2 regions of the Priestia sp. LL-8 genome follow, and region 1 is predicted to be linked to the other one. Evidence: riboswitches for the same ligand, from Rfam matches in the RefSeq annotation. Region 1 holds a riboswitch; the other holds the start of a gene.

What was found. A riboswitch is a leader RNA that binds a small molecule or an ion and turns the genes downstream of it on or off. The one in region 1 is predicted to bind S-adenosylmethionine.
Region 2: linked by a shared signal. The riboswitch ahead of U9R83_RS24600 (phosphoadenylyl-sulfate reductase) and the one ahead of U9R83_RS07140 (trans-sulfuration enzyme family protein) in region 1 are both predicted to bind S-adenosylmethionine.

What each region holds. Positions count from the first base shown of each region.
Region 1 covers NZ_JAZAQH010000001.1:1,405,243-1,410,744, reverse strand. Annotated here, with positions in the region: gene U9R83_RS07145 (trans-sulfuration enzyme family protein) at 19-1,200, opposite strand; gene U9R83_RS07140 (trans-sulfuration enzyme family protein) at 1,184-2,329, opposite strand; SAM riboswitch class I at 2,400-2,517, opposite strand; gene U9R83_RS07135 (hypothetical protein) at 2,684-3,346, opposite strand; gene U9R83_RS07130 (spore coat protein) at 3,416-4,477, opposite strand; gene U9R83_RS07125 (CotH kinase family protein) at 4,707-5,502, opposite strand, start outside.
Region 2 covers NZ_JAZAQH010000001.1:4,704,696-4,710,197, forward strand. Annotated here, with positions in the region: gene sat (sulfate adenylyltransferase) at 1-61, opposite strand, end outside; gene U9R83_RS24595 (inorganic phosphate transporter) at 114-1,193, opposite strand; gene U9R83_RS24600 (phosphoadenylyl-sulfate reductase) at 1,213-1,926, opposite strand; SAM riboswitch class I at 2,181-2,283, opposite strand; gene cdaS (sporulation-specific diadenylate cyclase CdaS) at 2,597-3,223, shown strand; gene U9R83_RS24610 (VOC family protein) at 3,321-3,704, shown strand; gene U9R83_RS24615 (potassium channel family protein) at 3,772-4,560, shown strand; gene U9R83_RS24620 (YugN-like family protein) at 4,570-4,974, opposite strand; gene U9R83_RS24625 (glucose-6-phosphate isomerase) at 5,075-5,502, opposite strand, start outside.

The sequences.
Region 1 (5,502 bases):
TTGATGGAAGTCCTTTTTTTATTTAATTAACGCTTTTTCTTCTAAGCTTTGAAAAACAGCGTTAAAGTCTTGCTTCAAATCCTCGAATTCCTCTAACCCTACTGAAAGGCGAAGAAGTGAATCAGTAATTCCTTTTTCTTCCCGTACTTCTTTTGGGATACTTGCATGAGACATTGTTGCAGGATGCGTTAGAATGGATTCAACTGCACCTAGACTTACGCCAATTGAAGCCAATTTGACTCCTTGCAAAATATGTCGTGCTACTTTTTCATCCTGTACTTGGAAAGAAATCATAGCTCCGTATCCATTTGCTTGTTCTGAAATCAGTTTGTGGTCTGGATGACTTTTTAAGCCCGGGTAGTATACACGGCTCACTAGTGATTGTTCTTCAAGCCACTTGGCAAACTGCAGTGCTGTTTTTAACTGCTGATCTAAACGAACTTTTAATGTCTTAATTCCTCGAAGCAGTAAAAAACAATCCTGTGGCCCCAAGATAGCACCAAAAGCATTTTGTACAAACTTTACTTCTTCTGCTAGCTTTTCATCGCTTACTACAACTAAACCGCCAATGACGTCACTGTGGCCGCTGATATATTTTGTAGCACTATGAATCACAATATTTACACCAAGGTCAATCGGCTGCTGTAGATAAGGTGTTAAAAACGTGTTATCCACAATTGTAAGAAGATTGCGCTCCTTCGCCAAACTTGCTACTGCTTTAATATCGGTTACCTGTAAAAATGGATTTGAAGGGCTTTCGATATAAATAGCCTTCGTATCTTTTGTAATAGCTTCTTCTACTTTCTCAACCTTCGTTGTATCAACAAAAGTTGTTTTGATACCAAACTTTGAAAATAATCGTGTTAATACACGATATGTTCCGCCGTACGTATCGTGTGAAACTAAAATTTCATCCCCTGATTCAAAAATAGATAACACCGATGAGATAGCAGCCATACCTGATGAAAAAGCAAAACCAGCGTACCCATTTTCTAGCTGAGCAATGGTATTTTCTAAAGCCTCACGAGTTGGATTTCCTGAACGAGAATAGTCATAACGGCCGTTGTTCGTCTCATCTTCTTGGTTAAATGTAGATACCTGATAAATAGGTACGTTAACCGCTCCAAAATGACCGTCAATTCCTGTATTTGCATGAATTAAGTTCGTACCAAATCTATGTTTATTATTGTTGGTATGCATCAAATGCCTCCTTCAAATCTTTAATTAAATCATCTGCGTGCTCAATTCCAACTGATAATCGCAGTAAACAGTTTGTTACTCCGACACGATTTCTAATTTCTTCCGGAATATCAGCGTGTGTTTGACGAGCTGGGAATGTCATTAAACTTTCCACGCCTCCTAAGCTTTCTGCAAATGTAATAACTTTGACATTTTCTAAAAGTACTGACACGATGTCAGGGTGTGAGACAGCAAAAGAAATCATGCCTCCAAATCCAGTTGCTTGTTTCTTCATGATTTCATAGCCTGGATGTGTTTCAAGACCAGGGTAATACACTTTTTCCACGAGATCGTGAGCAGTAAGCCAATTTGCAATTTTCAGTGCGTTTTCGTTATGCTTTTCCATCCGAAGCGCTAGCGTCTTAACACCGCGTAATAACAACCAGCTATCCTGTGGACCTAAGATTGCCCCAGCTGCATTTTGATAAAAACGAATTTTCTCTCCTAAGCTACTACATCGAGCCACTACAAGACCAGCAACTACATCATTATGGCCCCCAATGTATTTACTTGCACTATGTATCACAATATCTGCTCCAAGCTCTAAAGGACGCTGATAGTAAGGGGACATGAAGGTATTGTCAACGATAGTAAGCAAATCATGCTGTTTAGCTAACGCAATTGCTTCTGGCAAATCAGTCACGTGCATCATTGGATTTGTAGGTGTTTCAATAAATAAAGCTTTCGTGTTGGGACGAAGCGCATCTTTTACTTGCTCGAGATGGGCTGTGTTGACGTACGAAACAGTAATTCCTTGCTCTGAAAAGATTTCATTTAGTACTCGGTACGTTCCTCCATATAAATCCTCTGATACAATTAAATGATCTCCGTTTTTAAATAGTGCTAAAACTGACATTACACCCGCCATTCCTGAAGCGAATGCTACTCCTACCTCTCCTTTTTCTAAAGCAGCAATTGCTTCTTCCAATGCTGTACGAGTAGGGTTTGCCGTACGTGCATAGTCAAATCCTGTACTTTGCCCTAAAGCAGGATGAGCAAATGTTGATGCTTGGTAAATGGGTGTTGTAATAGAACCTGTTGAAGGGTCACGACCTACTCCTGAACGAACTAATAAAGTTTCAATTTTCATCTATTTCTCTCCTTAACTCAAAATAAAAACACTCTTCACAGATGAAAGAGTGTTCGTTTATACACGATTTCTCTCATCTGTTAGAACAATACTGATGTTCCACAGGAATTAGCACCGTTCAAATGAATGTTTCATTTGATGGTTGCCGGGCATCGCAGGGCCAGTCCCTCCGCCACTCTTGATAAGAGTTCTATATAATTGTTGGTGGTTAACGTTTGTTGTTACTAACTTTAATAAAGATTTTCTTTATTGTCAACATAATTTTCTAAAAAATTTAAATCATCTTATTTGTTTATTCAATATACTTGTCCTGATAAGGACATAAAAAAAGAGACGACAGCGAGGTCTCTTTTTCTAAGGCAAGTGCACAGATTTTACGTGAGCTAACTTCCAATACATACTTTCTCCATTTGCCGTAATCAGTTCAACAATATTATTAGAAACTTCTTTAAGTACGCCAATCTTTTCTGATTGATCCCCTAAATCTAATACGACCAGTTGATTTTCATATTTTTTAAGCTGCTCTTCAAAATTTCTGACAAAAGGTGCAGAGGCAGGCCTTACTGGGAGCTCTTTGTCACTTAAAGAATAAGGGGTTAACTCATTACTGTAAGGGGTAAGCCATTTCAAATGATGCAGAGAAACAAAGACATTTTTATACACTGGAGAATAAAACACAAGATAATCATTCAGCACGCTTGTGATATAGCCGTGCAATGATTTCCCTCCTGTTACATAAATTTCAATAAACTTCCCTTTTGCCTGCTGTAAAATATTACGATAAGAAATCCGCTGACTTTCTTCTATTAAGTTCTCTTCTATTTCACGTAAAACCGTATAGTCTTCTTCCGATACTTCCCGCAAACGATGCATGTGTAAAAGAGGAATATACAAATAATCATGTCCATTATACAAAACCATAATATCTAATCCAAGATCAATAAGTCTGCCAACAAATGTCGTTTTACCTGAAATATCCAACTCCACAATTTTATTGATATAATGATTCATACTCATTCTGATTCTCCTCCTTTTTCTTATATGATAGAAAAGGTGCTTTATAAGCACCTTTTATGTTCCATTTCATCATGCTTTCCAACGATAATTTTTCGTTTTAATAACTTTCTCGGCCGGTGCTGAAGAGCGTGAACCCGTACGGCGTCCTCGAGAGCGATCGTCTGTGCGACCTCCTGTACGTCTTCCTGTACGGTCTCCTGTGCGACCTCCTGTACGTCTTCCTGTACGGCCTCCCGTACGGCCTCCTGTACGTTCTTCTGTAGATTCTGCAGCTTCAGTTTCTCCATTTTCTTCTGTTTGCTCGTTATTTTGATTGTTGTCGTTTTGCTTAAAAGCTCCTTTTGCTCCTACACAAATGGTTTTAACGTGTCTTGGCTGTAAGCGTAATACTTGATTGTTCTGAACAAGTGTAAATGTGCCGTTTCGACTTTGTACTAACACGCCCTCTACCGCTTCAGGTCCTCCATTATTGATTGATACCCATTTATGAGAAAGGTGTGCAAACAGATCGTTGAAACTCTTGGATTTCATATATTCTGGTTCTTGACTCACGGAGAGTTCATTTACAGATTGAGTAGTTTGATCTCCATTGTTGTTTTGATATTCACTTACACTCTTAACGTGGTCAGTGTTAATATAGATGATACCGTCATCCTCTGTGAGTAATACTATATAAGCAGATTCAAATGAACCTAAGACATCAAGAAGCTGACCTGCTTTTTTCTCAGGTCCACCTTGATTAACCTGCACATATTTAGTTTTCATTAATGATAAAGTTCCAGCAAAAGTTTTTCCTCGATATAATTCTAAGTCTGCACTAATTCCTGTAAACGTTTGTGCCGAATTTGACATAGTATCTTCAGTAATACTTTTTACATGCGCTAAGTGATAATATACAAGTGTATATTCTTGTTGATTATTATTTTGGTTGTTTTGGTTGTTTTGGTTGTTTTGGTTGTTTTGGTTGTTATTTTCACCATTATTGTTATTGTTGCTTTCTACTGCTAAGATTAAATAATCTGATTGCACGTCAACCAAATAACCCGTTTTAGATTCAGGTCCTCCACGATAAACGGTCACCACTCTTCCTTTTAGGGGTTTGAAGTGAGAAGAATAGCCTTTATCAGGCATTTGTATATTTCGACTGCGTTTTTGGCTTGATTTTTGGCTCGGATTTTGATTTTGCCCTTGTTCTTGGCCATAGTAATAGTTACTCATTGTTTTTCCTCCTTATTAGTTATCCTTATTGGTCATTCATACTGTATATATACGTATCATGTACAGCTATTGATTTCCTGCATTTGCCTATTATTAACAAAATCCACTGTTGCCTATAAATTGCCTATAAATCTATCTCTTTTTAAAGAGTCAAAAGGTTATTTTTAATATACGCTGTTCGTTCTTTTATAAAAGACAGCATAAATTCGGGTTCTTTATAAAATTGCTCCAAGTTATCTTTTACGTAAGGATCTTTTAATACATAAGGAGCAATATACTCATGCAGTTGATAAATGATTGGTTTCATGTATTCTATTGTAAATTGATTATTTAGAACATTGTTCATTTTTTGAATATATTGCTTTTTAATGCTGTTCACCGCCAGTAAGCGAGCTGTAAGCGTATTAAATCCTTGTGCGCGGACATAGTCTCCTTCCATTACTTTTCCATTTACATCTCTTCCCCAAGTTGCATCATAATCCCATGGAATCAGTTCAAAGCGCCCGCTTTCATGATTTAGATAGAAGGCATAGTTATGGACAAAACCGTCGTAATTCTGCATACAAATAATACCGACTAACCAAGATAAGTAGCGGTCGACGTTCAAGTACTTCTCAATATTCTGTTCGAATTCTGTATTTGTCCACGTATTAAGATTAAATATAAACTTTTCTAATTTTTCCTCATCCCCTTCTCTCACTGCTTTATTTTCATATCCAGATAACAAAGTTGTTTTCGGCCTTTTATCCAAATCGCTCATCAAAGAAAAATTAGCATCTCCGTCCACTGCATAAAATATGGATCCCTCCGCTAAATTTCTTTTTTTCAAAAATAGTTCATCTACCGATTCGAGCTGAAGATATATTCCTTCATTTTTCCCATTAATTTTAAGAGTGACAAACTGAGAGTGAGGAGATAAAACGTCTAAAGAGGAGAAA
Region 2 (5,502 bases), 3.3 Mb from region 1:
AGTCATATGTTGGTTGATATAAATTAATTAATTCTCCACCGTGTGCTTGAATTGTTGTCATTTTGTAAAATCCTCCTTAAGTAATTAACACAATATAATAAAAAGCAATTGAATCACGCAGTCATTTTTTCTTTTTCCGACTGCAAGCTTGCTCTTTTTCTTCTAGTCGTTCTAGCTAAGCTTAGAACACCTGCTGTGGCAATGCAGCCACTAGCTAGCACCACAAATGAATATAAGTCGCTTTCAAGTACTAATTTCACAAGAACATATGAGATTACGAGTGAAAATACAGGGGATACCACCCAAACCTTTAACATTTGAATGACCACTTCGCGCTGTTCTTTCGTAAATCCCGTTTTCGCTGCGCCTATCCCAATAATAGAAGACGTAGTGACCTGTGTAAGCGGTACTGGCAAACCAAACAGTGAAGCTGCTGTAACAAGAGAAGCACCAGTACCTGAAATAATGCAGCCTTCCCCTACAGAATAGCGAGTAATTTTTTTTCCGTTTGTTTCAATAACTCGGCCTCCTAGTAAAAGAGCTCCGAGTGCCACCGCCAATCCTCCTGCTATGACACCCGTTGTAGCATCCATTAACCCAGCTCCTACTAGAGGACCGACAGCATTTGCCACATTATTCATTCCAGCTGAGAAGGCTTCAAAGAATCCCGTCGCTATAACTAAAATCGTTAAAACTCTTTTCCACTTTCCCTCTGCTTCTTTTTTATGCGCTCTGCGTTTTATCACTTTCCCAATCAAAAAAGCAATGACAAATGAAACTAGCGGAACAATAATCCAAAAAGACATGACAATTAAAAGTTTTTCTACATACAGAGATTGATAAGCTACTCCTACTCCAACAACTGAGCCAACTGTTACTTCACTTGTTGATAGAGGGATACCAATCAAATTCGCGAAAAAGAGTGACAGCGTTGCAGCAGCCAGAATGATAATAACTAATTCTACTGACAGCAGTTTTTCAGGTATGATACCTGAACTGATGGTTTTTACCACCTCACCGCCTCCGGTAACAGCTCCGAGCACAATTCCTACAGCACAGATGAACAGGGCCACTCTTCGCTTTTTAATTGCACCGGAGCCGTATGAAACGCCCATAGCAGCTGCTGCACCGCTTGCCCCAATATTCATTGCAAAAAAAAGCGCAATGATAAAGGCAACATATAAAAGCATCATTTATTCAGCTCTTTCGTATTTAAGATTCGTGTAATCCGCACTCAACTTTTTGTGTACCCGCCCATCTTCCTGAACGTAAATCGTCTACATTATAGGCAGGTGCGGTACAGGGCTCACAGCCGATACTTGGGTAGCCTTGATCATGAAGTTTGTTGTACGGCAAATCATGCTTATACACATAGCGCCAAATTTCTTTCCATGACCAATGAATTAACGGACAAACTTTCACCTTCTTGAATTTCTCATCTTTATTAAAATAATTCGTGTTGGCACGAGACTCAGACTGCTCGCGTCTCAAACCGGAAATCCACGCATCATAAGGAGCAAGGGATTCTCTTAGCGGAATGATTTTTCGAATTTGACAGCATAAGTTAGGCTGACTCTTCCAAAGCTCATCTCCATGTTTTTCAGCTTGTTCTGCAAGAGTTAAATCCGGCTTTTTCATATGAATACGTAAATCAGGGAAGCGTTCTTTAATTGCATCAATCACTTCATATGTTTCTTTAAAATGAACGCCTGTATCTAAAAAGACAATTTCAGCGTCTTTTTTCACTTTTGAAATTAAATCAATTAACACGATTCCTTCGATCCCAAAGCTTGACGCATAAATAATTGAATCTCCGTAGGTATCATACGCCCACTGCAATGCTGAAAGGGCTCCTTTTGTTTCATCTTTACTGTCGAACTCTGGAAATGTATCGCTCCAGTTTTCGTACGTATATAAGTCTGCCATTTTCTCCACTCCAATTCTTAGTTATCCGCGTTATCCAATAAAAAAAGACGGTTTTACCCACTAGAATTGGATAAAACCGCCTCTAGTGTGTCTAGTCAGCGAAACTATTTAATTCTTACTTTGCTTCGGCGTGTTCAAAAATTTGTTTTAAGTCGGGGTTTACAGTCATTGGTTTCCCTTCTCAAATTATCGCTTGCGCTATATCAAAATAAAAAGTCTTCCGTATTGAAAGACTGGGTAGGCAATAAATTTTCACCTTATCTTTCAAAATGATACACACTTTGCTGGAATTAGCACCTTGCTAAGCAGGTTGCCGGGGTTCAGCGGGCCAGATCCCTCCACCACTCTTGATAAGCATTTTTTAAAAATTTTAGCATATTTAGAATATTTGTCAACATTAAAAATCATATATCCGATAAGAAAACTATACTTTAAATTCACAGAAATATCTATACTTTTATTTAAAACAACATATGTAAATTTAACCCAAATGTGAACATATCAGTTTATAAAACGCTTTCTTTTTTCTCCAACTTTTGATGTTCTCTTGCTAAATAAAACGCAAAATCTCTCTATAAAATTAATAGCGGATTTATAAGCTTTACGGATAATTCACCCACATTAGCACACATTACAGATAACACTGACTGACAGATAGGAGCTATATAAGATGGAGAGACAACCCTTTCAATTAGACGATACAATTAAAAATAATGTACGAACATATTTACAGCAGATTTCAACTGAAGCCTCTAATTTAATTAAACATTTAGACACGAGTGATCATTGTATCCTATGTGATTTTGAGGAGATGAGAAGGTTATTTCAAGATGTTCAAGCTACGGCCGCCTCTTATTACTTGCGTCATTACTTATCGCCTTATACATTTGAATATGCTGCTCTGTCCTTAGCTATTCATAACCTCTCTGAGAAACGTCACGGCGCTTTAATTGTCATTGAACGGGAACAAAATGTAGATCCTCTTATTCAAAAAGGAATGCCTATTCAAGCTCCTGTCAGCGCTACGCTAGTTGAGACGCTGTTCTATCCAGGAACACCCTTACATGACGGAGCTGTCCTAATTAGAAATAATCAGCTTATTTCGGCTGCTAATGTTTTACCTCTCTCGTCTATTATTTCAACGAACAAAAAATTGGGAACACGTCACCGTGCAGCCATTGGAATGTCAGAAAAATCGGATGCATTAATTTTAGTTGTATCTGAAGAAACAGGCAAAATTTCGTTTGCGCTTGATGGAAGCCTCTACCCTATTCACTCCAGCAAAAATATGATTTAAGAGCCCTTTCCTGATAAGCAGCCCTATCTTGACTTCTATATCCTTTCTCTTTAATATATTTCATAGTTTTTACATACTATAGATACGGGTGATGCATATGGCAATTTTAAAATTTGAACATGTAGGCGTTCAAGTAAAGGATATAGAAAAATCTATTGAGTTCTATACACAAAAGGTGGGATTAGAGCTCATCGAAACACTACCACATACCGATCCGTCTTTGAAGCTAGCTTTTCTAGGTTTAGAAGGCAATGTAATCGTAGAGTTAATTCAAGGGTATAACTCAAGCTTACCTAATGAAGGTAAAGTTCATCATTTTGCGCTGGCAGTAGATGGAATTGAAGAGGAGTTTGAGCGTTTAAAATCAGCAGGCGTTTCATTTGTGGAAGAAAACATTGTAACTTTGCCAAATGGAGCAAGATACTTATTTTTCTATGGTCCAGACAAAGAATGGATTGAATATTACGAAGTAAAAAGATAAAGATATCTTATACCTTCAGTGAAAAATGGTCATACTGTGGCTATGACTAATCACTGGAGGTATTTTTATGATGGAATGGCTATTATTTCGACTTTTTCGTCGTTCTATTTTAGTGCGGCTTCTTTTTATTATCGGCTGCCTTGTTTTACTTTTCGGCATGCTTATACATTTCCTAGAGCCGCAAACGTTTGGGAATGTGTTTGAAGGAATTTGGTGGGTTATTATTACAATCTCTACTATAGGGTACGGTGATTTTGCTCCCACCACTACGATTGGAAGGTTAGCTGCAATTATTTTAGTCCTCATTGGAACGGGATTTATTACTACTTATTTTGTCACGCTTTCTAAAATTGCTGTTTCCGCTGAGAGCGCTTATCTGGAAGGGAATTTAAAGTTTTATGGAAAAGATCACTTCATCGTTGTGGGGTGGAATGAGCGCGCCAAACTCGTGTTAGAGTCTTATCGCGACGCATTTCATAAAGAAGACATTGTTCTTATCGACGACTCTTTGACTAAAAACCCCATGATCTGTGATCGCGTTCATTTTATTAAAGGAAGTCCCTCTCACTATGAGGTATTAGAACTTGCTAATGCTCGGTACGCAAAAAAAGTGCTGATTACTGCGGATCAGCATAAGACAGAAGAATATGCAGACATGAATACTATTGTTACGCTAGTCGCTCTGCAAGGACTGAACCCTTCTATTTACAGCATCGTTGAACTGTTAACAAAAAAGCATATTCAAAATGCGCAAAATTTGGGGGTAAATGAAATGATTAAAACAAACGAGTTGATTAGTCAGGTCATGTACGAACATATTTTTGTAAAAAAATTAGAGAGTTTAAGAAAAGAATAGTCCCTTCAATTACCGAAGCAGCGCCTCTTCTGCCTCTCTAATTAGCTCTTCTCCTAAGCTGATATACTTTTCTGGAAATGAAGCGTCTGCGTCTTGGGGTTCTGCAAACTGATTAAATGAAGCACCCACGTTTCCATTGTGAACATTGTCATCTAGGCCAATTTGATACTTATGTGAAAGTAAAAATGGCGTACCAATCTGTACGGTTGTTCCTTTAGAATCCAGTTCTCCATTCGTAGCTGTAAACGGGATACGTAAAAACTGATAGCCGACTTCATCATTCATCTTATAGTCGAATGAACCATGATCATAATCCCAATTTCCTCCAATGTTATACCCAAGCGGCTTAAGCGTTTTTTCTAATTCATAAAGCTTGAATAATGTGCCGTCTAATCTTGAAGATAATTCAATCATCTTATCCCTCCTCTGTTTTAACATGTCCTTTTTCCAGCTTTTTATCCTTTATCTCAAAAGCAAAAAAGTTCACCTTCTAACAAGAAGGTGAACTTTTTATTTATTTCAAACGCTTTTCTAATTCTGCTTTTTTCTCTTCAAAACCAGGTTTTCCAAGAAGAGCAAACATATTTACTTTATATGCTTCTACTCCAGGCTGATCGAACGGATTTACTCCTAGTAAATAGCCGCTGATTGCGCATGCTTTTTCGAAGAAGTATACAACATATCCAAACGTATACTCATCTAACGCCGGAATGTTTACAACTAAGTTTGGAACGCCTCCGTCTGTGTGAGCAAGCATTGTACCTTGGAACGCTTTTTTATTTACAAAGTCAACTGTTTCCCCAGCTAAGTAATTTAGTCCATCTAAGTCCGCTGCATCTTCTTCAATTGTTAGCTCATGACGAGAATCTTGAACTTGTACAATTGTTTCAAAAATATCACGACGACCTTCTTGTACATATTGACCTAAAGAATGAAGATCCG